Regions from separate parts of the Streptomyces sp. NPDC002499 genome, predicted to be linked through region 3. Evidence: riboswitches for the same ligand, from Rfam matches in the RefSeq annotation. Region 3 holds a riboswitch; each other region holds the start of a gene.
What was found. Region 3 has a riboswitch for cyclic di-AMP ahead of ACWD5F_RS08745 (M23 family metallopeptidase). Riboswitches for the same ligand answer to the same signal wherever they lie in the genome.
Positions count from the first base shown of each region.

Region 1: linked by a shared signal. The riboswitch ahead of ACWD5F_RS45170 (M23 family metallopeptidase) and the one ahead of ACWD5F_RS08745 (M23 family metallopeptidase) in region 3 are both predicted to bind cyclic di-AMP.
Region 2: linked by a shared signal. The riboswitch ahead of ACWD5F_RS32270 (C40 family peptidase) and the one ahead of ACWD5F_RS08745 (M23 family metallopeptidase) in region 3 are both predicted to bind cyclic di-AMP.

Region 1 is NZ_JBSFXO010000026.1:5,778-13,611, reverse strand. Features, by position in the region: gene trmB (tRNA (guanosine(46)-N7)-methyltransferase TrmB) at 1-34, shown strand, start outside; gene ACWD5F_RS45180 (PrsW family intramembrane metalloprotease) at 85-1,422, shown strand; gene ACWD5F_RS45175 (aldo/keto reductase) at 1,483-2,439, opposite strand; gene ACWD5F_RS45170 (M23 family metallopeptidase) at 2,566-3,606, opposite strand; cyclic di-AMP (ydaO/yuaA leader) riboswitch at 3,617-3,774, opposite strand; tRNA gene ACWD5F_RS45165 (tRNA-Met) at 4,078-4,151, opposite strand; gene ACWD5F_RS45160 (alginate lyase family protein) at 4,225-5,346, opposite strand; gene ACWD5F_RS45155 (dihydrofolate reductase family protein) at 5,576-6,706, opposite strand; gene ACWD5F_RS45150 (MarR family winged helix-turn-helix transcriptional regulator) at 6,825-7,346, shown strand; gene ACWD5F_RS45145 (GTP cyclohydrolase II) at 7,462-7,834, shown strand, end outside.
Region 2 is NZ_JBSFXO010000012.1:154,736-162,569, reverse strand. Features, by position in the region: gene ACWD5F_RS32280 (ATP-dependent Clp protease proteolytic subunit) at 43-678, shown strand; gene ACWD5F_RS32275 (hypothetical protein) at 686-994, shown strand; cyclic di-AMP (ydaO/yuaA leader) riboswitch at 1,364-1,543, shown strand; gene ACWD5F_RS32270 (C40 family peptidase) at 1,547-2,020, shown strand; gene ACWD5F_RS32265 (ATP-binding protein) at 2,083-2,541, opposite strand; gene ACWD5F_RS32260 (helix-turn-helix domain-containing protein) at 2,755-3,615, shown strand; gene ACWD5F_RS32255 (DUF397 domain-containing protein) at 3,625-3,852, shown strand; gene ACWD5F_RS32250 (8-amino-7-oxononanoate synthase) at 3,917-5,053, opposite strand; gene bioB (biotin synthase BioB) at 5,200-6,429, shown strand; gene ACWD5F_RS32240 (adenosylmethionine--8-amino-7-oxononanoate transaminase) at 6,422-7,729, shown strand; gene bioD (dethiobiotin synthase) at 7,731-7,834, shown strand, end outside.
Region 3 is NZ_JBSFXO010000003.1:143,695-151,528, forward strand. Features, by position in the region: gene ACWD5F_RS08730 (DNA gyrase/topoisomerase IV subunit A) at 1-1,070, opposite strand, end outside; gene ACWD5F_RS08735 (M16 family metallopeptidase) at 1,376-2,731, shown strand; gene ACWD5F_RS08740 (M16 family metallopeptidase) at 2,728-4,116, shown strand; cyclic di-AMP (ydaO/yuaA leader) riboswitch at 4,330-4,489, shown strand; gene ACWD5F_RS08745 (M23 family metallopeptidase) at 4,503-5,279, shown strand; gene ACWD5F_RS08750 (GntR family transcriptional regulator) at 5,468-6,160, shown strand; gene ACWD5F_RS08755 (HPr family phosphocarrier protein) at 6,321-6,602, opposite strand; gene ACWD5F_RS08760 (bifunctional acetate--CoA ligase family protein/GNAT family N-acetyltransferase) at 6,785-7,834, shown strand, end outside.

The DNA.
Region 1 (7,834 bases), on a different contig from region 3:
GCGACACAACTACCAACCCCCCACCGGCGCCTGAAGCCTCCGCGGGCAGCGCGGGCAGCGCCCTCCCTCGTTAGGGTCAATGCCGTGGCCACGTGTCCCCCGTACCCGACGAATCCGCCGTACGCCGGCGATCCCGCCGGTGGTGCGCTCGGGCACGCCCACTGGTGGCAGCGGCGGTGGGTGCGGTACGGCGCGCTCAGTACGCTGCTCGCGCTCTCCGGGCTCGTCATTCTCGCCCTGGTGCGTCAACAGACCGGCACCGAGGGGTTCCTGGTCGGACTCGGCCTCGCCGTGCTGCCCGTGCCGCTCCTCATAGCCGCCTTCCGCTGGCTCGACCGGGTCGAACCGGGACCGTGGCGCAATCTGATCTTCGCCTTCGCCTGGGGCGCCTGCGCGGCGGCGCTGATAGCGATCGTCGCCAACAGCTTCGCGACCAGATGGATCGCGACGGCGACCGCGGACCCCTCCAGCGCGGACACTCTCGGCGCGACGGTGATAGCGCCGATCGTCGAGGAGTCGGCGAAGGCCGCGGCCGTCCTGCTCCTCTTCCTGTTCCGGCGCCGGGACTTCACCGGGATCGTCGACGGGGTGGTGATAGCCGGCGTCACCGCCACCGGCTTCGCGTTCACCGAGAACATCCTCTACCTGGGGACCGCCTTCGGCACCGACCAGCTGACCGGCGACCGCGGCATCGCCTCCGTCACCGCGGCGACCTTCTTCGTCCGCATCATCATGTCGCCGTTCGCGCACCCCCTCTTCACCGTCTGCACGGGCATCGGCTTCGGCATCGCCGCGCTCTCGGGAGACCGCCAGCACCTGCGCCGCGTCCTCGCCCCACTGTCGGGGCTGCTGCTCGCGATGGGCATGCACGCGATCTGGAACAGCTCGTCGACGTTCGGCGAGTACGGGTTCTTCGGGGTCTACGCCGCGTTCATGGTGCCCTCGTTCGGGCTGCTGACCTGGCTGGTCATCTGGACCCGACAGCGCGAACTGCGGACCGTGCGCGAAGAGCTCCCCGCCTACACCATGGCCGGCTGGCTCACCCCCGCCGAGCCGTTCGCACTCGGCTCCATGCGCGCCCGCCGCCTCGCCCGCGACTACGCCGCCCGCCACTACGGCAAGCCCGCGGCAAGGGCGGTCGCCCAGTACGAGGCGTACGCGACCTCCCTGGCGTTCCTACGGCACCGGGGGCGCCGCGGCCGGGCCGGCGCCGACTTCGTCGTACGGGAACGAGAACTGCTCGCCGAGCTGTGGCGCCGCAAGGACGTGGCCCGCCCGGCGCTGGACTACGCGGCCAGGACGACGGCCCCGCCGGTCGCGGTGACCGCCCCGCCCTGGCCGGTGTACGGGGTGTACGGGTATCCGGCGCAGCCCGCCTATCCGGCGTCGCCGTACCCCGCGTACAACCCGTACCAGCCGTAGACCAGGGATCGCGCAGTTCGAGGGTCGCCCGGATCGAGGATCACCTAGCTCAGGGACCGATCAGGCCGACGCCTGCGTCAAGCGGCCGATCTCCGTCTCCGTCAGCGTCAGGTCCGCCACCGCCAGCAGCGCCGGCAACTGCTCCAGCGTGCGCGCGGACGCGATCGGCGCGGCCACCGTCGGCTGGGCGGCGAGCCAGGCCAGGGCCACGGTCGCCACCTGCGCGTCATGGGCGGCGGCGATCTCGTCGAGGGCGGTCAGCACCCGCTGCCCCCGCTCCGACTCCAGGTAGGCGCCGGCGCGGCCCGCCCGCGCGCTCTCGACCGTCGTACCGGGCCGGTACTTGCCGGTGAGGAAGCCGGCGGCCAGGCCGAAGTAGGGGACGGCGGCGAGGCCCGCCGTGGCGGCGATGTCCCGCAGCTCGCCCTCGTAGGTGTCGCGGGAGACCAGGTTGTAGTGCGGCTGGATGGCCACGTACCGGGCGAGGTCCTCGCGGTCGGAGAACTCCAGGGACTCCCGCAGCCGCTCAGGCGTGATGTTGGAGACGGCGATGTTGCGCACCTTGCCCGCCCGCACCAGCTCGTCGAGCGCGCCGATGATCTCCTCGACCGGGATCTCGGGCTGGTCGAAGTGGGTGTAGTAGAGGTCGATGTAGTCGGTGTCCAGGCGGCGCAGCGAGGCGTCGGCGGCGGCCTTGATGTTCGCGCCGGACAGGCCCTTGTACTCGGGGTGCTGGCTGACCTTGGTCGCGATGACGACGTCGGCGCGGTTGCCGCGGGCCTTGACCCACTTGCCGATGATCGTCTCGGACTCGCCGCCCGAGTTGCCCTCGATCCAGGCCGTGTAGGAGTCGGCGGTGTCGACGAAGTTGCCGCCGGCCGCCGCGTAGGCGTCCAGGACGGCGAAGGAGGTCGCCTCGTCCGCCGTCCAGCCGAAGACGTTGCCGCCGAGGGAGAGGGGGAAGACCTCGAGGTCGGAGGAGCCGAGCTTGCGCAGAGAAGCAGAGGAGGACGTCATGCTTCACATCAACGCCGGCCCCGGAGACCGATCTTCCGCCGGAGCCGCAAAGTTCCCGTAAACAAGCGGAGTCCGCTGTTCCGGGAACCTGGCGAGGTGTGTCGGTGTCTGCCGACGGCTACTGCCTCAGGGGGTGAGGCCCTTGCTGCGCAGCCACGCCATCGGGTCGATCCCGTCGGCCTGGCCGTTCGGGTGGACCTCCAGGTGCAGGTGCGCCCCGGTCACGTTGCCGGTGGCGCCCACGCGGCCGATGACATCGCCGGTGGCGACCTTCTGGCCCACACTCACGCCGATCGACGACTGGTGGCAGAACCACAGCTCCGTACCGTCGTCGAGGGTGAGGATCGTGCGGTAGCCGTACGAGCCCGCCCAGCCGGCCTCCGTGACGGTGCCGCTGTGGATGGCCTTGATGAGCGTGCCCGTGGGGGCGGCGAAGTCGAGGCCCGTGTGGTAGCCGGAGGACCACAGGGAACCGGCCTGCCCGAAGGTGCCGGTGATCGTGTACGAGGCGACCGGCAGCCGGTACTGCGTGGCCAGCTCCGCCAGCTTCGCGGCCTCGGCCTTCTTCTTGGCCTCCGCCTCCGCCTTCTTCTTCGCGGCGGCGGCCTTGGCGGCGGCCGCCTTCTCCGCCTTCGCGGCGGCGTCGTCGACCTGCTTGGAGAGGGAGGCCTCGGTGGCGTACTGGACCTTGCTGTCGACCTGGACCCGCTGCGACTCGGCCTGCGCCATGATGCGGTCGCGCAGCACCTCGCCGGCGTCCTTGGTGCCCTGCGCGGTCTCGCTGGAGGTCACGCCGACGCTGCTGAGCGCGGTCGGGGACCCCTTGGCGGGGCTGGAGGTCTCACCGAAGACCGAGCCGACGTTCGGCAGGTCGGGCACGGAGATGGAGACCGGCGGCTTGCCGGTGTTGGCGCTGGCCATGCCGCCCGCGCTCACCGCGGCTATGACACCGACGCCCAGGACGGTGGAGCTGCGGGCGAATCCCCCGCCACCACCGCGCTGCTTGGAGACGCGGTGGCGACCGCGGTTGGGACGGACGGAATCCTCGGTGGGGTTCCATTCCTCCCAAGGGCCCTCGTCGGTGCGGTATCCGCCGTAGCCGAACGTCTCGTTGTCACGCTGGCTCGGCACGAACGGGGCCGCCGGGGCAGGGGGGTTGGACGCCACCTGGGCGTACTCCTTCCTTCCTTCTCGCCTACCGGGTTAGCTGACGGGTTCGGAGCAGGAAGGTCTCCTACGCGCGTAAACCATTCGTGCGTACACGACGGACTACTTGCGATTCACCCCAAGTTGGTGGTTCCCCGGTTCCCTTGCGGGATTCGGCACGTGCGCACGGAGCCGACTCTTGTGACGGCTGGGACGACCGCGCTGCGTTATCGAACGTTAATAGACACGGGGCAGGGATTCCAAGCTGTTCGGCTTGATCATTAACGTTTTCACGCAGGACGTTCAGGCCATGACCGGTGAAAATCGGGCGAGTTGACCAAGCCTGTGGATCCACACAGGCATTGACGGGATGTCAGTTGTTGGGCGGAGGGCGTTCGCCTGCTCACCGGGCGTGACAACGGTCAGAAAGCCGAGGGGGAAATGACTCAGGGCCGGAGTCCGATGATCCGGACTCCGGCCCTGGGCCGTTAGTAGCGGGGACAGGATTTGAACCTGCGACCTCTGGGTTATGAGCCCAGCGAGCTACCGAGCTGCTCCACCCCGCGCCGTTGTGTTCTCCACTGTACGCCATCCGCGGGACGGGAGTGACCAAGGAGCGGCCGGGGAGCGACGGGCCGGTCAGGCCGCCGGGTTTCCGGCGTGGGTCAGGGTCTCCCAGGAGACGAAGAGATCGTCGGTGCCGGCCGGGCGGGTCTCCTCTGCCAGCTTGTGGGCGGCCGGGACGGAACCGCCGAGCCGGTCCTCCAGATGGTTGAGGGCGACCTCAAGATCCGGACCCATGTTCCGGTCGACCTTCCCGCCGCACAGCCACGCGGGCGGGTTCTCGCCCAGCTGGTAGCGGGCGTGGAAGGCGAGGGCCGCGGTCAGCCGGTCCTTGACCTCGCCGTACAGGTCGACGCCCTGGTGCCAGGCCGTCTCGGCGATGTGGGCGGTGGCGGCGAGCGAGTAGCCGACGTGCTTGAAGTTGCGGCAGGTCTCCTGCGCGACGCCGTCCTTGTACGTCCCCTGCTTGAACCAGTACGTCGTCAGCTTCTGCGGCGTGTTCATGGTCGACCCGGCCACGGTCAGCGGCACCTTGCCGTCCTTCTCCAGGTAGAAGTAGGCGGGCACGCGGTCACGGAACCGGGCGAGGGCGGCGTCGAAGGCCTTGTGGTCGTTGGTGAAGACGGCGATGCCGATCGCCGCGTCGGTCATCGCGAGGTCCCAGTTGCCGTTGTAGTCGGGCAGCTTCTCGGTGACGTACGGCTGATACGCGGTCCGCAGCATCTTCTCGAACCGCGCGACCCGGTCCGCCGGCCACCCGGCCCCCGGCGCGTACCGCACGATCTCCGCGGCCCGCGCCCACGTCGACCCGGCCCACGCGGTCTGGAGCCCCGCGTCCTCCTCGGAGTGCCGCTTGATCTTCGCCGACCAGGCGTCCATGATCTCCCGCGCCTTCAGCGCGTGCTCCTGCTTGCCGGTGACGCTGAAGAGCAGTGCCTGCGTGTACGCGGCGATCGCGTCCTCCCGCTCTTCCACACACCCCTGCGCGACCTTGCCGCCCCAGGGACAGTCGACGTTCTCGTACGGCTCGGGGCGGTACTTGTACGACCCGTACTTGCTGTCCCGCATCTCGAGGAACGCCTTCAGCCACGGCTGCTTCCCGGCGGTGACGATCTTTCGTACGGAGTCCAGCTGCGCCTTGCTGACCAGCACGCCGGGGTGGGTGAACGTGGCGTCCGGGGGGAGGGCGCGGGCCATGGTCCGGGTACCGGTGTCCGTGCTGCCGCACGAGGCGACGGTCACGGTGAGAAGGGGCGCGATCAGGAGCACGGCGGCTCGTTTTCGGGATGACCTCACTGGTACCAGTACCTCCGCGTATGTCCACTCCGGGTCACTCGCAGCGTGACCCTTCGGGGAGTTGGGCGCAGGATCTGTTGGGCCGATCGGACCGTGGGGCGCGTTGGTGTGGGGCTGGAAATGCTCGAGGTCAGCCGAAGAGGTGGCCGTTGGGTTGCTTCGCCTGCTCCTCGTACTCCGGGATCACGACCACCTCGACGCCCTGCCCCGCCAGCAGGCCGTTCCCGTCCGCCGCCGTCACGAACGTGTCCGGCTCGCGCCAGGCCGTGACCACGCGGCGTACGCCCGCGTCGAGGATGAGCTGGGCGCAGGGCTTGGGGCGGGAGGCTCGGTGGGCGCAGGGTTCGAGGCTGCTGTAGATCGTGGCCGACGGGAGGCGGGGGTCCGTGGGGGCGAGTTTGGCCAGGGCCGCCTCCTCCGCGTGGACCACCGGGTCGCCGCCCTCGCGGGAGTGGCCGCGGGCCAGCTCCGTGCCGTCGGCGGCGACCACGACCGCGCCGACGCTGAAGGCGGTGGTGGAGGGCGGGCAGTGGGTGGCCAGTTCGCAGGCGAGGCGGAGCCAGTGGTGGTCGGCGGCGGTGGGGAGCGGGCCGGTGCCGGGGGCGGTGGGCTCGTAGCGCATGAGGACGACGTCCTCGATCTGCCGGGTTTCGAGGAGGCGGAGGCGGCCTGGCTGGTAGGGACCCGGGCCGAAGAGGCGGGGCGCGGTCGGGGTGCCCACGAAGAGCGGGGACAGGACCAGGTGGAGTTCGTCCGCGAGGCCCTCCTGGAGGAGCTGGGTGTGGATCGTGCCGCCGCCCTCGACCATGAGGCGGTCGATGCCACGCGCCTCGTGCAGGTGGGTGAGGAGCTGGCGCCAGTCCAGGTCGGGGCCCAGCGGGACCACGTCGGCGGCGATACCCAGGGAGTGCGCCCGGTCGGCGCCCTTGTCCGTCGTGTACAGGACCTTCTCGCCGCCCGTGTGCCAGAAGTTGGCGGCCGGGGCGAGTTCGCCGGTGCCGCTGACGGTGACCTTGAGGGGGTACTCCGGCCGGCCCGACGCCACACGGGCGGCGCGGCGCTCGGGTGAGTTCACCAGCAGGCGGGGGTTGTCGGCGCGGATCGTGCCGGCGCCGACCAGGATCGCGTCGACGGACGCCCGTACCTCGTCGACCCGGTCGAAGTCGGCCGGGGAGGAGAGCAGCAGGCGCTCGGGGCCGGTGTCGTCGAGATAGCCGTCGAGGGAGACGGCGGCGGACAGCAGGACGAACGGGTGGGGCATCGACGCGCTCTCTCTGCGAGGCGGGGCTGGGTGTACGGGACTCGGTCCACGGAGCCGGGTTCGAGTTCTCTATAAGGCGGGGCTTGGTTCAAGTTTGAAACAAACCTACACTGGTCCCATGACGACTCGCTGGCTCACTCCTGAGGAGCAGCGCGCATGGCGCGCGTACATCGCCGCATCGCAGCTCCTGGAGGACGCGATGGACCGGCAGCTCCAGCAGGACGCCGGCATGCCCCACCTGTACTACTCCATCCTGGCCAACCTCTCCGACGTACCGGACCACCGGCTGCGGATGACCGATCTCGCCGGGCGGACGAAGATCACCCGGAGCCGGCTGACGTACGCGGTGACCCGGCTGGAGAAGGACGGTCTGGTACGGCGCGAGGGGTGTCCGTCCGACAAGCGGGGCAGCACCGCGGTGCTCACCGACGCCGGCATGGAGACCCTGGTGCGGACCGCTCCCGGGCACGTCGAGACGGTTCGCGCGGCCATCTTCGACCATCTCACCCCGGAACAGGTGAGCCAGTTGGAGGAGATCGGCACGGGCATCGTGCGGGCGCTGGAGGGCGACGGGACCGAGGCCACGCGGGAGGACGTCCCGTGGCGCCGCCGGTCGTCCTCGTCCTCGCCCTGTACGTGACCCGGCCCACAAATCAGTTGCTTCAAATTTCAAGCATGGGGTAGGGTCCGTGATCGTGGATCTGCTTCAGTTTTGAAGCAGATCGGTATTCGTCCACCGGACCGGGAGAACCCGCATGCCTGACTTCCCTGCCGCAACGCCGCGCTCCCGCGTCCGGGTCCCGCTGCGCTTCCACGACGGCTACACCGTCGACACCGAGATGGTCACCTTCCACGGCCTGACCGACGGCCAGGAACACGTGGCGGTCGTCCTGGGCGAACCGGCCCCCGGCACGACCCCGCTGGTGCGCCTGCACTCCGAGTGCCTGACCGGCGACGTCTTCGGCTCGGCCCGCTGCGACTGCGGCCCGCAGCTGCGCGAGGCGGTCGAGCGCATAGCCGAGCGCGGCGGCGTCCTGCTCTACCTGCGCCAGGAGGGCCGGGGCATCGGCCTCTACAACAAGCTCGACGCGTACGCCCTCCAGGACCAGGGCCTGGACACGTACGAGG
Region 2 (7,834 bases), on a different contig from region 3:
AGACGCAGTCGGCCACAGCAGACGCAGAAGGAGGGGGCACCCATGATCCGACCCACCGCCCGCCATGTCCTGCCCGAGTTCACCGAGCGCACCAGTTCCGGGGTCCGGACGATGGATCCGTACTCGAAGCTGCTGGAGGAGCGGATCGTCTTTCTCGGGACGCCGGTCGACGACGTCTCGGCGAACGACGTGATGGCGCAGTTCATGCACCTCGAGTACCAGGACCCGGACCGGGACATCTCGCTGTACATCAACTCCCCCGGCGGCTCGTTCACCGCGATGTCGGCGATCTACGACACGATGCGGTTCGTCACCTGTGACGTGGAGACCATCTGCCTGGGTCAGGCCGGCTCCTCCGCCGCGGTGTTGCTGGCCGCGGGCACACCGGGCAAGCGGCTCGCGCTGCCGGGTGCGCGCGTGGTCCTCCATCAGCCCGCGTTCTCCGGGCCGATCGAGGGACAGGCCAGTGATCTGGCCATCCAGGCCGAGGAGTTGATGCGGACCCGCGACCTGCTGGAGGAGCTGCTGGTACGGCACACCGGCCGCTCGGCGGAGCAGGTGCACGAGGACATCGAGCGGGACAACATCCTGGACGCGCAGGGGGCGTTGGAGTACGGCCTGGTGGACCGGATCGTCTCCACCCGCAAGACCACGCTCACCCCGCCCGCGGGGAGGTGAGCCGCCGGTGCTCCCACCCGAGCTGCCGCCGCTGCCCGCGTTGACGCGCGCCGAGGGCGAGTTGATCGACCGTTATCTCGACGTGGTCGACCTGCTCGGCCGGATCAACCCGGCGCGGGACGGGGACACCTACCGCGGGCTGCGGGCAGCGCAGGCGTTGGTGTCCAAGGCGGCCGAACTACGGGACGCGCTGGCGCTGATGCACCAGCGGGGCGAGGCCGAGGTGCACGCTCCCACCTTGGCGCGGGCGCTGCGGGTGCTGGACGGCGAGCGCCGCACGGCGCGGCTCACTCTGCCGCCGAGCTCCGCCAGTTGAGGCAGGCGTGGCCGGTTCGGATGTCCGCCGTGCGGTCGGGACGTCCGGACCGGAGGTGAAACGGACCAAATGACGTACCCCCGTTCGGCGGAGTTGCGGCTACTTCTTGGCGACCGTCAAGGTTGCGCAACGCGCGTGATGCGAGGGCCGCATGAGGCGTTCCTGTGCTGGTCCGGGGGGCTGCGCACCCCTGGACACCGGCTCGAACACGGGGGTGTCCACCCGAACGGGTGAGTGGTGAGTAACCCCACAAATCCCCGATTCCGTTGGGCTTTTCGGACATTCATAGGTCAAGATCCCTGTCTGACGACAAGACCCCGCCGCAGCGGCGGGGCGATCCGGGCGGACGCCGAGTCCTACCGCCGCCCGGATGACAGGTCGACAGGATTGCATCGGTAGGAGTGGAGGACCCAAGCACGACGGGTCGCCGGGACGGTCACGCCATGACCGGGTCGAGCAGCCCTTGGGGTGAAGCCGCGTCAGCGGCCGGGCAACTTTGTCAGCCCGAATCCGACAGGTCATCCTTCACAGGCGGCTGACGAAGGGTTGCGCATGTCTGCGCTCAATCGTGTCCCGTCGCTGATGGCCCGGGCCGGTACGGCCTCCGCTCTCACCCTCGCCGCAGTGGGCGGCTCCGTCGTGATCCCCGGTGTCGCATCCGACGCCGCGGCCGCGACACCTGCGACCAAGGCACTTCACATCGCGGCTTCCAAGAAGGGCTCCCCGTACAAGTACGGCGCCACCGGACCACGCCGCTTCGACTGCTCAGGGCTCACGCTGTACTCGTTCAAGAAGGCGGGCAAGAAGCTTCCCCGCACGGCGGCCCAGCAGTACAACAAGACCCACCACATCTCGGCCAAGGGCCGCAAGGCCGGGGACCTCGTGTTCTTCCACTCGGGCTCCAGCGTCTACCACGTCGGCATCTACGCCGGGAAGGGAAAGATCTGGCACGCCCCGAAGACCGGGGACGTGGTACGGCTGCAGAAGATCTGGACGAAGAGCGTCTGGTACGGCCGGGTCAGCTGACTCTCCCGCGGGGGCGACGGCGCCCTGACACGCCGTCGCCCTCGCGGGGCACGACACAGGCTCTACGGCTCCTGCTGTCCCGCGGTCGTGACCGGCCGCGCCGGTACGGTCCACGGAAGTTCGATGGAGACCGTCTTGCCGCCCTCCGGAGTGGCCCGCACCCGCAGCCGGCCGCCGCACTCCGCGGCCAGCCACCGAATGATCACCATGCCCCGGCCGTTGTCCTGTTGGACAGCGGCCGGCAGGCGTTTGGGAAACCGGGGGTGGCTGTCGGTCACCCCGATGCGCAGGTGTTCGTCACGGTCCAGCACGATGTCCACCGTGAAGGTGGGTGACTGGCCGAAGGTGTGCTGTACGGCGTTGGTGGCCAGTTCGGAGACGATGAGCCGGACACTGTCGGCCACCTCGGTGTCGGACGGCAGACCCCACTCCGCCAACGTCGAGACCACATAACCGCGGGCCGTGGCGACCGAGGCGGGTTCGCTCGGCAGAGTGACGGATGCTTCCAGGTGGTCTGCCATGGCGACGTCGTCCCTTTCCCGCGGGACCGGGGTCCGACACAGAGCGGATGGTTCGAGTACGGTCCCGGACTGGTGCTTCGTCGCCAGACTGCCATTACCGCGCCGGTCACGGGTGGCGATCCACCAAGATATGCATATATCTGTCGCTCAAAGCGGTGAACTCTACGACGGGAGACCGTATTTGGGCGGCCCGGAAGGAGTAAGGAGTGACCCATGCAGCACGGACCCGCGGTGCGCCGCCGGAAGCTGGGCGCCGAACTGCGTTCGTTGCGCACCGGGTCGGGGCTCACCAGTGGTGAGGCGGCCCGGATGGTGGGCTGGCATCAGTCGAAGGTGAGCCGGATCGAGACCGGCGCCAGCGGTGTGAAACCGGCCGATGTGCGGTTACTGCTGGATGCCTACGGCGTCTCGGATCCGCAGTTGCGGGAGATGCTCCAGATGCTGGCGGGCTCCGACGAGGGCGGCGGCCGGCACCACTGGTGGCACGCCTACCGCGGGGTGCTGCCGACGACCTACCGCGACTTCATCAGCCTGGAGTCCCAGGCGAGCGCGATGCGGACGCTGGAGACCTCGGTGGTGCCCGGGCTGTTGCAGACGCCCGAGTACGCGCGGGCGGTGACCAGGGCTGCGGTCGGAGGTCTGGACGACGAACGGCTCGACGCGCTGGTCGAGGTGAGGCTCGCCCGACAGGACGTCCTGCGTTCGAATCCGCCGCTGAAACTCAGCGCGATCCTGGACGAGGCGGTGCTGCGCCGGGAGATCGGCGGCCCTGACGTCATGTCACGCCAGCTGGCCCGCCTCATCGAGGCGGCTCGCCTGCCCCAAGTGCGGCTTCAGGTACTGCCGTTCACCGCCGGGGCGCATGTCGGCGTCACCGGACCTTTCGTTGTCTTCTCATTTTCGAGCACTTCTGATCTGGACGTGGTTGTTCTCGACCACTTGACGAGTAGCCTCTACCTCGAACGGAAAGAAGACCTCCAGGCCTACATCGAGGCCTTCAACACCCTTCAGATCTATGCCCTTTCACCCGAGGACTCGTTGGATTACATCGCCGCGATAGGTGACGGCGCGTAAGGAGGCACCATGTCAGCACTGCCTCGGAACGTTCCTTCCAGTACCGATCTGCACGGTGTGCGGTGGCTGCGCAGCAGCTACAGCACGGGAGCCAACAACTGCGTCGAGACGGCGCTGTCGCGCTCCGGCCCCTGGGCGGGGCTGCTCGCCGTGCGCGACTCCAAGGACGCGTCAGGACCCGTCCTGCTCTTCTCCCCCGAGAGCTGGGCGGGCTTCACGGCCGCGTTCGACCTCTGATCGGTTCCGTGTCCCGGACCTGATCAGTTCCGTATCCGGCGGCGCACGGCCGTGTCACGCCGACTCATGGTCGCGTTTCGCCGATCACACCCACAGCGCGTTCGATCTGCGCCTCGGAGAGGTCCGCACGGGCTGTCAGCCTGAGCCGTGAGATGCCGTCGGGCACGGAGGGGGGCCGGAAACACCCCACGACGAGCCCCGCGGCACGGCAGTCGGCCGCCCACCGCAAGGCCCCCTCCGGGGACGGCGCGCGCACGGAGACCACCGCGGCGTCGGGGCGTACCGCCTCGTGCCCCGCGGCGGTCAGGCGTGCGTGCAGTTCGGCCGCGACCGTACGCGCGCGTGCCGCCCGCCCCGGTTCCCGGCGCAGCAGCCCCAGGGCCGCCAGGGCGGCGCCCGCCGCCGCGGGGGCCAGACCCGTGTCGAAGATGAACGTCCGGGCCGCGTTGATCAGATGGTCGATCACCCGCGCGGGACCGAGGACGGCTCCGCCCTGGCTGCCCAGCGACTTGGACAGCGTGACCGTCACGACCACGTCGTCGGCGCCCGCGAGCCCCGCCGCGTGCGGCGCGCCGCGTCCGCCGTCCCCGAGGACGCCCAGCCCGTGCGCGTCGTCGACCAGCAGTCCCGCGCCGTGCTCCCGGCACACCCCGGCGAGCGCCGCGAGCGGGGCCGCGTCGCCGTCGACCGAGAACACCGTGTCGGACACGACGACCGCCGAGCCCTCCGGCCCCTCATGGGTGCGCAGCGCCTTGCGCACGGCCTCCGGGTCGGTGTGCGGGACCACCTGCGTGGTGCCCCGGGCCAGTCGGCAGCCGTCGATGAGGGAGGCGTGGTTGCCCGCGTCGGAGACGATCAGCGAGCCGTGCGGGGCCAGGGTCGTGACCGCGGCGAGGTTGGCCGCGTACCCCGAGGAGAAGACCAGCGCCGCCTCGAAGCCGCAGAAGTCGGCCAGCTCGCGCTCCAGCTCCGTGTGCAGCTCCGTCGTCCCGGTGACGAGCCGCGAGCCGGTCGAGCCGCCGCCCCAGGTGTGCGCCGCCCGCGCCGCGCCCTCGGCGACCTCGGGGTGGTGCGCGAGACCCAGGTAGTCGTTGCTCGCGAGGTCGAGGAGCGGGGAGTCGGCCGGGCGCGGGCGCAGGGTCCGTACGAGCCCGGCCCGGCGGCGCAGCAGCGCCTGCTCGTCGATCCAGCCGAACGCCATGGCTCCTCCGGGCTTTTGTAGGCAGTGGACAGACACTAACCGCAGGTCCCGCAGCCCATGATGTGGCAATACACACACGACGAAGTCCCTTCGTTGTGCGAACTCTCCTTGGCCGGAAGCTGCTCCGTAGGACAGGATCGGCTCTCATGGACCTGCTGAACACGCTGGTGGACAAGGGGCTTCGGCGCGAGCTGCCGACCCGCGAGGAGGCTCTCGCCGTCCTCGCCACTTCCGACGACGACGTGCTCGATGTGGTGGCCGCGGCCGGCAAGGTGCGCAGGCACTGGTTCGGCCGCCGGGTGAAGCTCAACTACCTCGTCAACTTGAAGTCCGGACTGTGTCCCGAGGACTGCTCCTACTGCTCCCAGCGACTCGGTTCCAAGGCCGAGATCCTGAAGTACACCTGGATCAAGCCGGACGAGGCGTCGAAGGCGGCGGCGGCCGGTCTGGCGGGAGGCGCCAAGCGGGTCTGCCTGGTGGCGTCCGGACGCGGACCGACCGACCGTGACGTGGACCGGGTCTCGGACACGATCAAGGCGATCAAGGACCAGAACGAGGACGTCGAGGTGTGCGCCTGCCTCGGCCTGCTCTCCGACGGCCAGGCCGAGCGGCTGCGCGCGGCGGGCGCGGACGCGTACAACCACAACCTCAACACGTCCGAGGCGACGTACGGGGACATCACGACCACGCACACCTACGCCGACCGCGTGGACACCGTGCAGAAGGCGCACGCGGCCGGTCTGTCCGCCTGCTCCGGTCTGATCGCGGGCATGGGCGAGACCGACGAGGACCTGGTCGACGTGGTGTTCTCGCTGCGCGCCCTCGACCCGGACTCGGTTCCGGTCAATTTCCTGATCCCGATGGAGGGCACCCCGCTCTCCAAGGAGTGGAACCTCACCCCGCAGCGCTGCCTGCGCATCCTGGCGATGGTCCGTTTCGTGTGCCCGGACGCCGAGGTGCGCATCGCGGGCGGCCGTGAGGTCCACCTGCGCACGATGCAGCCGTTGGCCCTGAACCTGGCCAACTCGATCTTCCTGGGCGACTACCTCACCAGCGAGGGCCAGGCCGGCCACGCCGACCTGGAGATGATCGCGGACGCCGGCTTCGAGGTGGAGGGCACCGACCAGGTGACCCTGCCGGAGCACCGGGCGACGGCGGGCGCGGGCTGCGGTTCGCACGCGGGCGGCGGCTGCGGGTCCCACGAGGGCGGCGGGAGCGCCGGGTGCGGGTCGCACGCGGGTGGCGACGTCTGCGGCACGGCGACTGCGGAGCCCGTGCCTGCTGCCGCGTCCGCGGCCGCGCTGAACGAACCCCGTACCGACCTGGTCTCGGTCCGTCGCCGAGGTGCCGGAACGGATCTCGCGCCCAATGCCTGACCTGCCCGCCCCGCCCGGCCTGTCCGTCACCGAGCTGCTGGAACTGGACCGACGGCACGTCTGGCATCCCTACGGACCCATGCCGGGCCGGCAGGAACCGCTCGTCGTGGAGTCGGCGAGCGGGGTCCGGCTGAGGCTGCGCGGGGCGGACGGGAGCACGGACGAGGTCGTGGACGGCATGTCGTCCTGGTGGTCGGCGATCCACGGCTACAACCACCCGGTGCTCAACGAGGCCGCGCAGGAGCAGCTCGGCCGGATGAGCCACGTGATGTTCGGCGGCCTGACGCACGAGCCCGCGGTCCGGCTCGTGAAGCACCTTGTCGACATGTCGCCCGAGGGTCTGGAGCACGTCTTCCTGGCCGACTCGGGCTCGGTGTCGGTCGAGGTGGCCGTCAAGATGTGTCTCCAGTACTGGCGTTCGCTGGGCCGCCCCGCGAAACAGCGCCTGCTGACCTGGCGCGGCGGCTACCACGGCGACACCTGGCAGCCGATGTCGGTGTGCGACCCCGAGGGCGGGATGCACGAACTCTGGTCCGGGGTCCTGCCCCGCCAGGTGTTCGTGGACGCGCCTCCGGCCGAGTACGAGGAGTCGTACGCCGACCAGTTGCGGTCGGCGATCGAGCGCCACGCCGACGAACTGGCCGCGGTGATCGTCGAACCGGTGGTGCAGGGCGCGGGCGGGATGCGGTTCCACTCCCCCGCGTATCTGCGGGTGCTGCGGGAGGCGTGCGACGCGCACGACGTGCTGCTGGTGTTCGACGAGATCGCGACCGGCTTCGGGCGCACTGGTGCGCTCTTCGCGGCGGACCACGCGGCCGTGACACCGGACGTGATGTGCGTCGGCAAGGCCCTGACCGGCGGCTACCTGACGATGGCGGCGACCCTGTGCACCGCGCGCGTGGCCGACGGCATCTCGCGCGGCGAGGTCCCGGTGCTGGCCCACGGCCCGACCTTCATGGGCAACCCGCTCGCAGCGTCCGTCGCCTGCGCCTCGATCGAGCTGCTGCTCGGCCAGAACTGGCAGGCGGAGATCAAACGGATCGAGACGGGCCTGCGGAACGGACTGGCACCGGCACGTGAGCTGCCGGGCGTGCGGGACGTCCGGGTCCTCGGTGCCATCGGGGTCGTGCAGCTCGATCACGACGTCGACATGAAGGCGGCCACGGAGGCGGCGGTGCGCGAGGGCGTGTGGCTGCGGCCGTTCCGGGACCTGATCTACACGATGCCGCCGTACGTCACCGGGGACGCGGATCTGGCGCGGATCGCGGACGCGGTGTGCGCGGCCGCGCGGGAGGGATGACATGTCGTCGGTACTGGTGATCACGGGGACCGGCACGGAGGTCGGCAAGACGGTCACGACCGCCGCGGTCGCCGCCGCGGCGCTCGCCGCCGGTCGCTCGGTGGC
Region 3 (7,834 bases):
AGGGTGAGGGGCTGACCGTCCACCAGCGCCACGTTGTTGATGCCGAAGGACTCCTCCATCGGCGTCAGCTTGTAGAGCTGCTCCAGGACTGCTTCCGGCACGAAGCCGTTCTTGATCTCGATGACCAGGCGCAGGCCGTGGGCGCGGTCGGTGAGGTCCTTGACGTCGGCGATGCCCTGGATCTTCTTCTGGCCGACCAGGTCCTTGATCTTGGCGATCACCTTCTCCGGGCCGACGGTGAAGGGCAGTTCGGTGACGATCAGGCCCTTGCGGCGGGCGGTCACGGTGTCGATCTCGACCGTGGCGCGGATCTTGAAGGTGCCGCGGCCGGTCTCGTACGCGTCCCGGACGCCGGAGAGGCCGACGATGCGGCCGCCGGTGGGCAGGTCGGGGCCCGGGACGTGCTTCATCAGGGTGTCCAGATCCGCGTTCGGGTAGCGGATCAGGTGGCGGGCGGCCGAGATGACCTCGGCGAGGTTGTGCGGCGGCATGTTCGTCGCCATGCCGACGGCGATGCCCGACGAGCCGTTCACCAGCAGGTTCGGGAAGGCGGCCGGCAGGGCGACCGGTTCGCGCTCCTGGCCGTCGTAGTTGGGGCTGAAGTCGACCGTGTCCTCGTCGATCGACTCCGTCATCAGACTGGTGGCCTCGGCCTGCCGGCACTCCGTGTACCGCATGGCGGCCGGCGGGTCGTCGTTGCCGAGCGAGCCGAAGTTGCCGTGGCCGTCGACGAGCGGCACGCGCATGGAGAACGGCTGGGCCATGCGCACCAGGGCGTCGTAGATCGACGCGTCGCCGTGCGGGTGGAGCTTGCCCATGACCTCGCCGACCACGCGCGCGCACTTCACGTAGCCGCGGTCGGGGCGCAGTCCCATCTCGTTCATCTGGTAGACGATGCGGCGGTGCACCGGCTTGAGACCGTCCCGGGCGTCCGGCAGGGCTCGTGAGTAGATGACCGAGTACGCGTACTCGAGGAAGGAGCCCTGCATTTCGTCGACGACGTCGATGTCGAGGATCTTCTCCTCGTACGAGTCGTCGGGCGGCGGGGTCTTCGTACTACGGCGGGCCATCGCTGCCGGCTCCTCTTTTCTGGTAGCTCGCCTACGGGTCGCTCACGTGGGTGCCGCGCCCCTCCGGCTCACTCTTGCTGAAGCGTGAACGGTATCTGACGCGACCATTGTGGACCGCGGCACTGACAACGCGGACGAGGACCCGACATCGACCCTTGTGCCCGGCGTGCCCGCAGGCTACGCGATCCGCTCTGGGCGTACGTCCACCGGGAACTTCGCCGCCCGTCCGCACGCTTGCATACAGTGGCAGGACCGGTGGGAAAACCCCGGTTTCCACCGCAGCATTCGCGATCGAAGGGACGTACATGCCCATGGGTCACACGGCCACGGACCAGGCAGACACCGGCGGCCTGACAGCGACCGAGCACCGCCTGGCCAACGGCCTGCGCGTGGTGCTCTCGGAGGACCACCTGACCCCGGTCGCGGCGGTGTGCCTCTGGTACGACGTCGGCTCGCGCCACGAAGTCAAGGGGCGCACGGGTCTTGCTCACCTTTTCGAGCACCTCATGTTCCAGGGCTCGAAGCAGGTCAAGGGCAACGGACACTTCGAACTGGTGCAGGGCGCGGGCGGTTCGCTCAACGGCACCACCAGCTTCGAGCGCACCAACTACTTCGAGACCATGCCCACCCACCAGTTGGAGCTCGCCCTCTGGCTGGAGGCGGACCGCATGGGCTCCCTGCTCGCCGCCCTGGACGAGGAGTCCATGGAGAACCAGCGGGACGTGGTGAAGAACGAGCGCAGGCAGCGCTACGACAACGTCCCCTACGGCACGGCGTTCGAGAAGCTGACCGCCCTCTCCTACCCGGAGGGCCACCCCTACCACCACACCCCGATCGGCTCGATGGCCGACCTGGACGCGGCCACCCTGGAGGACGCGCGCGCGTTCTTCCGCACGTACTACGCGCCCAACAACGCCGTTCTGTCGGTCGTCGGCGACATCGACCCGGAGCAGACGCTCGCCTGGATCGAGCGGTACTTCGGGTCCATCCCGACGCACGACGGCAAGCCCGTCCCGCGCGACGGCGCGCTGCCCGAGATCATCGGCGAGGAGCTGCGCGAGGTCATCGAGGAGGAGGTGCCGGCGCGCGCCCTGATGGCGGCGTACCGGCTGCCCGAGGACGGCACGCGCGCGAGCGACGCGGCCGACCTCGCGCTCACCATTCTCGGCGGCGGCGAGTCCTCCCGCCTCTACAACCGCCTTGTGCGGCGCGACCGTACGGCCGTCGCGGCCGGCTTCGGTCTGCTGCGGCTGGCCGGCGCGCCCTCCCTGGGCTGGCTGGACGTGAAGACGTCCGGTGACTACGAGGTGCCGGTCATCGAGACCGCCATCGACGAGGAGCTCGCCCGGTTCGCCGAGGAGGGCCCCACGGCCGAGGAAATGGAGCGCGCCCAGGCCCAGTTGGAGCGCGAGTGGCTGGACCGGCTCGGCACGGTCGCGGGCCGCGCCGACGAACTGTGCCGCTACGCCGTCCTGTTCGGCGACCCGCAGCTGGCCCTGACCGCCGTGCAGCGCGTCCTGGAGGTGACCCCGGAAGAGGTCCAGGAGATCGCCAAGGCCCGGCTCCGCCCCGACAACCGCGCGGTGCTCGTCTACGAGCCCGTCGCCGCCGAGCACCCCGAGTCCGCCGAGCCCACCGAGAACGAGGAGGCGGCCAAGTGACCGAGCTCGCCGCGATGGAATTCCACCCGCAGCCCCAGGCCGGCGAGGCCAGGCCGTGGGCGTTCCCGGCCCCCGAGCGCGGGACGCTCGACAACGGCCTGACCGTCCTGCGCTGCCAGCGTCCCGGCCAGCAGGTCGTCGCCGTGGAGGTTCTCCTGGCGGCGCCCCTGGAGGCCGAACCGGCCAGCCTGGACGGCGTCGGCACGATCATGGCGCGGGCCTTCTCCGAGGGCACCGACAAGCACTCCGCCGAGGAGTTCGCGGCCGAACTGGAGCGCTGCGGTGCGACGCTCGACGCGCACGCCGACCACCCCGGCGTCCGGATCAGCCTCGAAGTGCCCGCCTCGCGCCTCACCAAGGCCCTCGGTCTGCTGGCCGACGCCCTCAGGGCGCCCGCGTTCGCGGACAGCGAGATCGAGCGCCTGGTCACCAACCGCCTCGACGAGATCCCGCACGAGCTGGCCAACCCCTCCCGGCGTGCGGCGAAGGAGCTCTCCAAGGAGCTCTTCCCGGCCGGCTCGCGCATGTCGCGCCCGCGCCAGGGCACCCAGGAGACCGTCGAGAACATCGACTCGGCGGCCGTACGCGCCTTCTACGAGAAGCACGTCCGTCCGGCGACCGCGACCGCCGTGGTCGTCGGCGACCTCACCGGCATCGACCTCGACGAGCTGCTCGGCGACACCCTCGGCTCCTGGACCGGCTCCTCGGCCGAGCCGCGTCCCGTGCCGCCGGTGACCGCCGACGACACCGGGCGCGTGATCATCGTGGACCGCCCGGGCGCCGTACAGACGCAGCTGCTCATCGGCCGCGTCGGCCCCGACCGGCACGACCGCGTGTGGCCCGCGCAGGTGCTCGGCACGTACTGCCTGGGCGGCACCCTCACCTCCCGCCTCGACCGCGTCCTGCGCGAGGAGAAGGGCTACACCTACGGCGTCCGGGCGTTCGGGCAGGTCCTGCGGTCCGCCCCGGACGGCACCGGGGCCGCGATGCTCGCCATCAGCGGCTCCTTCGACACCCCGAACACCGGCCCGGCGCTTGAGGACCTGTGGACGGTGCTGCGCACGCTCGCCGAGGGCGGTCTGACCGACGCCGAGCGCGATGTCGCCGTGCAGAACCTGGTGGGCGTGGCGCCGCTGAAGTACGAGACCGCGGCGGCCGTCGCGAGCACGCTGGCCGACCAGGTCGAGCAGAACCTGCCCGACGACTACCAGGCGACGCTGTACCGGCAGCTCGCCGCGACCGGCACCGTGGAGGCCACCGCGGCCGCCGTGAGCGCCTTCCCGGTGGACCGTCTGGTGACGGTCCTGGTCGGTGACGCGGCGCAGATCAAGGAGCCCGTGGAGGCTCTCGGGATCGGCGAAGTCACCGTCGTCCCGGCCGAGTAGGACCGGGCGGAGGCGGAGCGAGCGCCACGCGCACGCAGGGGCCCTGGTGACGGATGCGTCACCAGGGCCCCTGTATGTCCGAATTGAGGGAGAGGTTGCCTGTCTGCCCTGTGGCATGCGCTACAAAAGCCGTGATCCGTTTGGGGATTGAAAGTTGTCCCGTTTAGCGTCATCCGGGCTGTCCGTCAGGCACCGCGCCGCATCCGCGGCACCGGACAGTCATCGCCGAGTCCCCGTCCGGCGCGAGCCAGGGGAGCCGGGGACCCATGTCCCTGGGGTGAATCGGACGCCCGCGCGCTGCGCGAGGGGGTCCGTAGGAGACCTTCCTGCTCCGAACCCGTCAGCTAACCCGGTAGGCGAGAAGGAAGGAAAGGACCACCCAGTACATGGCGTTCACCTGCGCCACCGGGAAGCACCGTCGTCCCAGCCGCGTGAAGCGCACCACCGCCCGTGCGGCGGGCGTCGCGGCACTCGCCACCACCGGCGTCGTCGGCACCCTGGCAGCTCCGGCACTCGCCGCGGACAACTCCGCCGAGAGCGCCGTCGAGCAGACCGGTTTCACCCCCGTCATCACCATCGGCGACACGATCGCCGCCAAGATCGACGCCCAGGCCGACGCCCAGAAGGAGGCGGCCGAGGAGGCCGCCCTCAAGAAGGCGGCGGCGGAGGCGGCACGCAAGAAGGCCGCCGCGCGGGCCGAGGAGGAACGCGAGGCCAAGGAGCGCGCCGCCCGGGCCGCCGAGCGCAAGCGCCTCAACACCTTCGTCGCGCCGATCTCGAACTCGTACGTCTCGACGGGTTACAAGAGCGGCGGCTCGCTGTGGTCCTCCGGCAGCCACACCGGCATCGACTTCCACGCGGCCAGCGGCACGACCGTCCACGCGGTCGGCTCCGGCACGGTCGTGGAGACCGGCTGGGGCGGCTCCTACGGCAACCAGATAGTGATCAAGATGAACGACGGGACGTACACCCAGTACGGTCACCTGTCGTCCATCGGGGTCTCGGTGGGCCAGACGGTCACCCCCGGGCAGCAGATAGGCCTCTCCGGCGCGACCGGCAACGTCACCGGTCCGCATCTCCACTTCGAGGCCCGCACGACCCCCGAGTACGGATCGGACATCGACCCCGTCGCCTACCTTCGTTCGCATGGTGTGAACGTCTGACGACGGACCGCGAGATCTTCTTCAGCCCCGGCTCTCCGAGCCGGGGCTTTCGGTCTTTCTGTCCGCTCTCTGTCCAAAAAATATCCATCGATTCCGGTCCCCCGTCGGAAATTCCAGCCGATTGCAATAGAGTCACTGAACACACGTCAACCGGCGACGTTTCACGGGGATTAAGACGGAGGTCGGACATGCGTATTCCGGCGCACTCGGTGTGCACGGCCATCCGGGACGACATCGTCGCCGGTGTCTACGAGCGCGGCGGCCGGCTCACCGAGGAACTGCTGGCGCGGCGCTACGGCGTCTCGCGCGTCCCCGTCCGTGAGGCCCTGCGCACGCTGGAGGCGGAGGGCTTCGTGGTGACCCGGCGGCACGCGGGCGCGTGCGTCGCGGAACCGACCGAGCAGGAGGCCGCCGACCTGCTGGAGATGCGCATGCTGCTGGAGCCGCTCGGCGCCTCCAGGGCCGCGCAGCGGCGCACCGAGGCCCACCTCAAGGTGCTGCGCGGCCTGGTCAGGCTGGGCCAGGAGCGGGCCAGGAGGGGCAACAGCGAGGATCTGCGCTCCCTGGGGGGCTGGTTCCACGAGACGCTCGCCCAGGCCTCCGGCAGCCACGCGCTGACCTCGACGCTGACCCAGCTGCGCCACAAGATCGCCTGGATGTACGCCGTGGAGGCGCCGGCCAACCCCGTGGAGTCCTGGGCGGAGCACGGCGCGATCGTCGACGCCGTGGCGCGCGGGGACGCCGAGCGCGCGCGGGCGATCACCGCCCTGCACACCGAGCACTCGACGAGCGCGCACCGGCTGCGCTTCGGCACCGGGGAGCGCGCGGAGCGTGTGAGGAACTCGCAACATCCCGTAAACATGTCGGGTGTGCGGCATTAACACGGGCGCCGTATACAAAGAGAAGGTAATTCCAGGGGGATTATTTCTGCTGCCCGAACTCGGGAAATTCGAAGGGCTCGCCCGGTAATTCGGGCGAGCCCTTCGGAGTTGCGGGACGGTGTCGTCGAAGTGACGCGTGCCGTATCCCTCAATTCGATTTTCAGACGGTCTCGGGAAGCTCCTCGAGCCCCTCGGCGACCAGCTTCGCCAGCCGGTCGAGCGCGGCGTCCGCGCCCTCGGCCCCGGAGGCGAGGACGATCTCCTCGCCGCCCTGGGCGCCCAGGCCCAGAACCGCGAGCATGGAGGCCGCGTTGACGGGGTTGCCGTCGGACTTGGCGATCGTCACCGGGACGCCTGTGGCCGTGGCGGCTCGGACGAAGATGGAAGCGGGGCGGGCGTGGAGGCCCTCGGCCCAGCCGACGTTGACGCGGCGCTCAGCCATGTGATGCTGCCCTTCAGTGTCTCAGGTTGTCTAGACCATGTTGTCTAGACCAGTTTTCCATAGCGTGCGGTCGGGCCGCGGCCTCGGCCCGACGCACACCCTTCCACCGTCCCCGGCGGACAGGCGTGTTCCCCACAGACTGCCTCGCGCCGTTGTCATACGCGAGCCGTACGCTGGGGCCCATGCAGACCTCGTCGGACCGGCACGAGTACCCCGCCCACTGGGAAGCCGACGTCGTGCTGCGCGACGGTGGCACCGCGCGCGTCCGCCCCATCACCGTCGACGACGCGGACCGCCTGGTCAGCTTCTACGAGCAGGTGTCGGACGAGTCGAAGTACTACCGCTTCTTCGCGCCCTACCCGCGGCTGTCCGCGAAGGACGTCCACCGCTTCACGCACCACGACTTTGTGGACCGGGTGGGGCTCGCGGCCACGATCGGCGGCGAGTTCATCGCCACCGTACGCTATGACCGCATTGGTCCCGAGGGCACGCCCGCGTCCGCTCCGGCTGACGAGGCCGAGGTCGCCTTCCTCGTCCAGGACGCCCACCAAGGACGCGGTGTCGCCTCCGCGCTCCTCGAACACATCGCCGCCGTCGCCCGCGAGCGCGGCATCCGCCGCTTCGCCGCCGAGGTGCTGCCCGCCAACAACAAGATGATCAAAGTCTTCATGGACGCCGGCTACACCCAGAAGCGCAGCTTCGAGGACGGCGTCGTCCGCCTCGAGTTCGACCTGGAGCCCACCGACCGCTCGCTCGCGGTCCAACGCGCGCGTGAACAGCGCGCCGAGGCGCGGTCGGTGCGACGGCTGCTGGTGCCCGGCTCGGTCGCCGTCATCGGCACCGGCCGCACGCCCGGGGGAGTGGGCCGCAGCATCCTCGACAACATCAAGGACGCCGGGTACACCGGGCGGCTGTACGCGGTGAACAAGGCCTTCCCCGACGACCTCAAGGAGCTCGACGGGATCGCCGCCCACCGCTCGGTGCGGGACATCGAAGGACCCGTCGACCTCGCGGTCGTCGCCGTGCCGGCCGACCACGTCCCCGAGATCGTCACCGAGTGCGGCGAACACGGCGTACAGGGACTGGTCGTCGTCTCCGCCGGATACGCCGAGAGCGGCCCCGAGGGACGCGACCGCCAGCGCGAACTCGTCCGCCACGCGCGCACGTACGGCATGCGCATCATCGGACCGAACGCCTTCGGGGTCATCAACACCGCGCAGGAGGTACGGCTC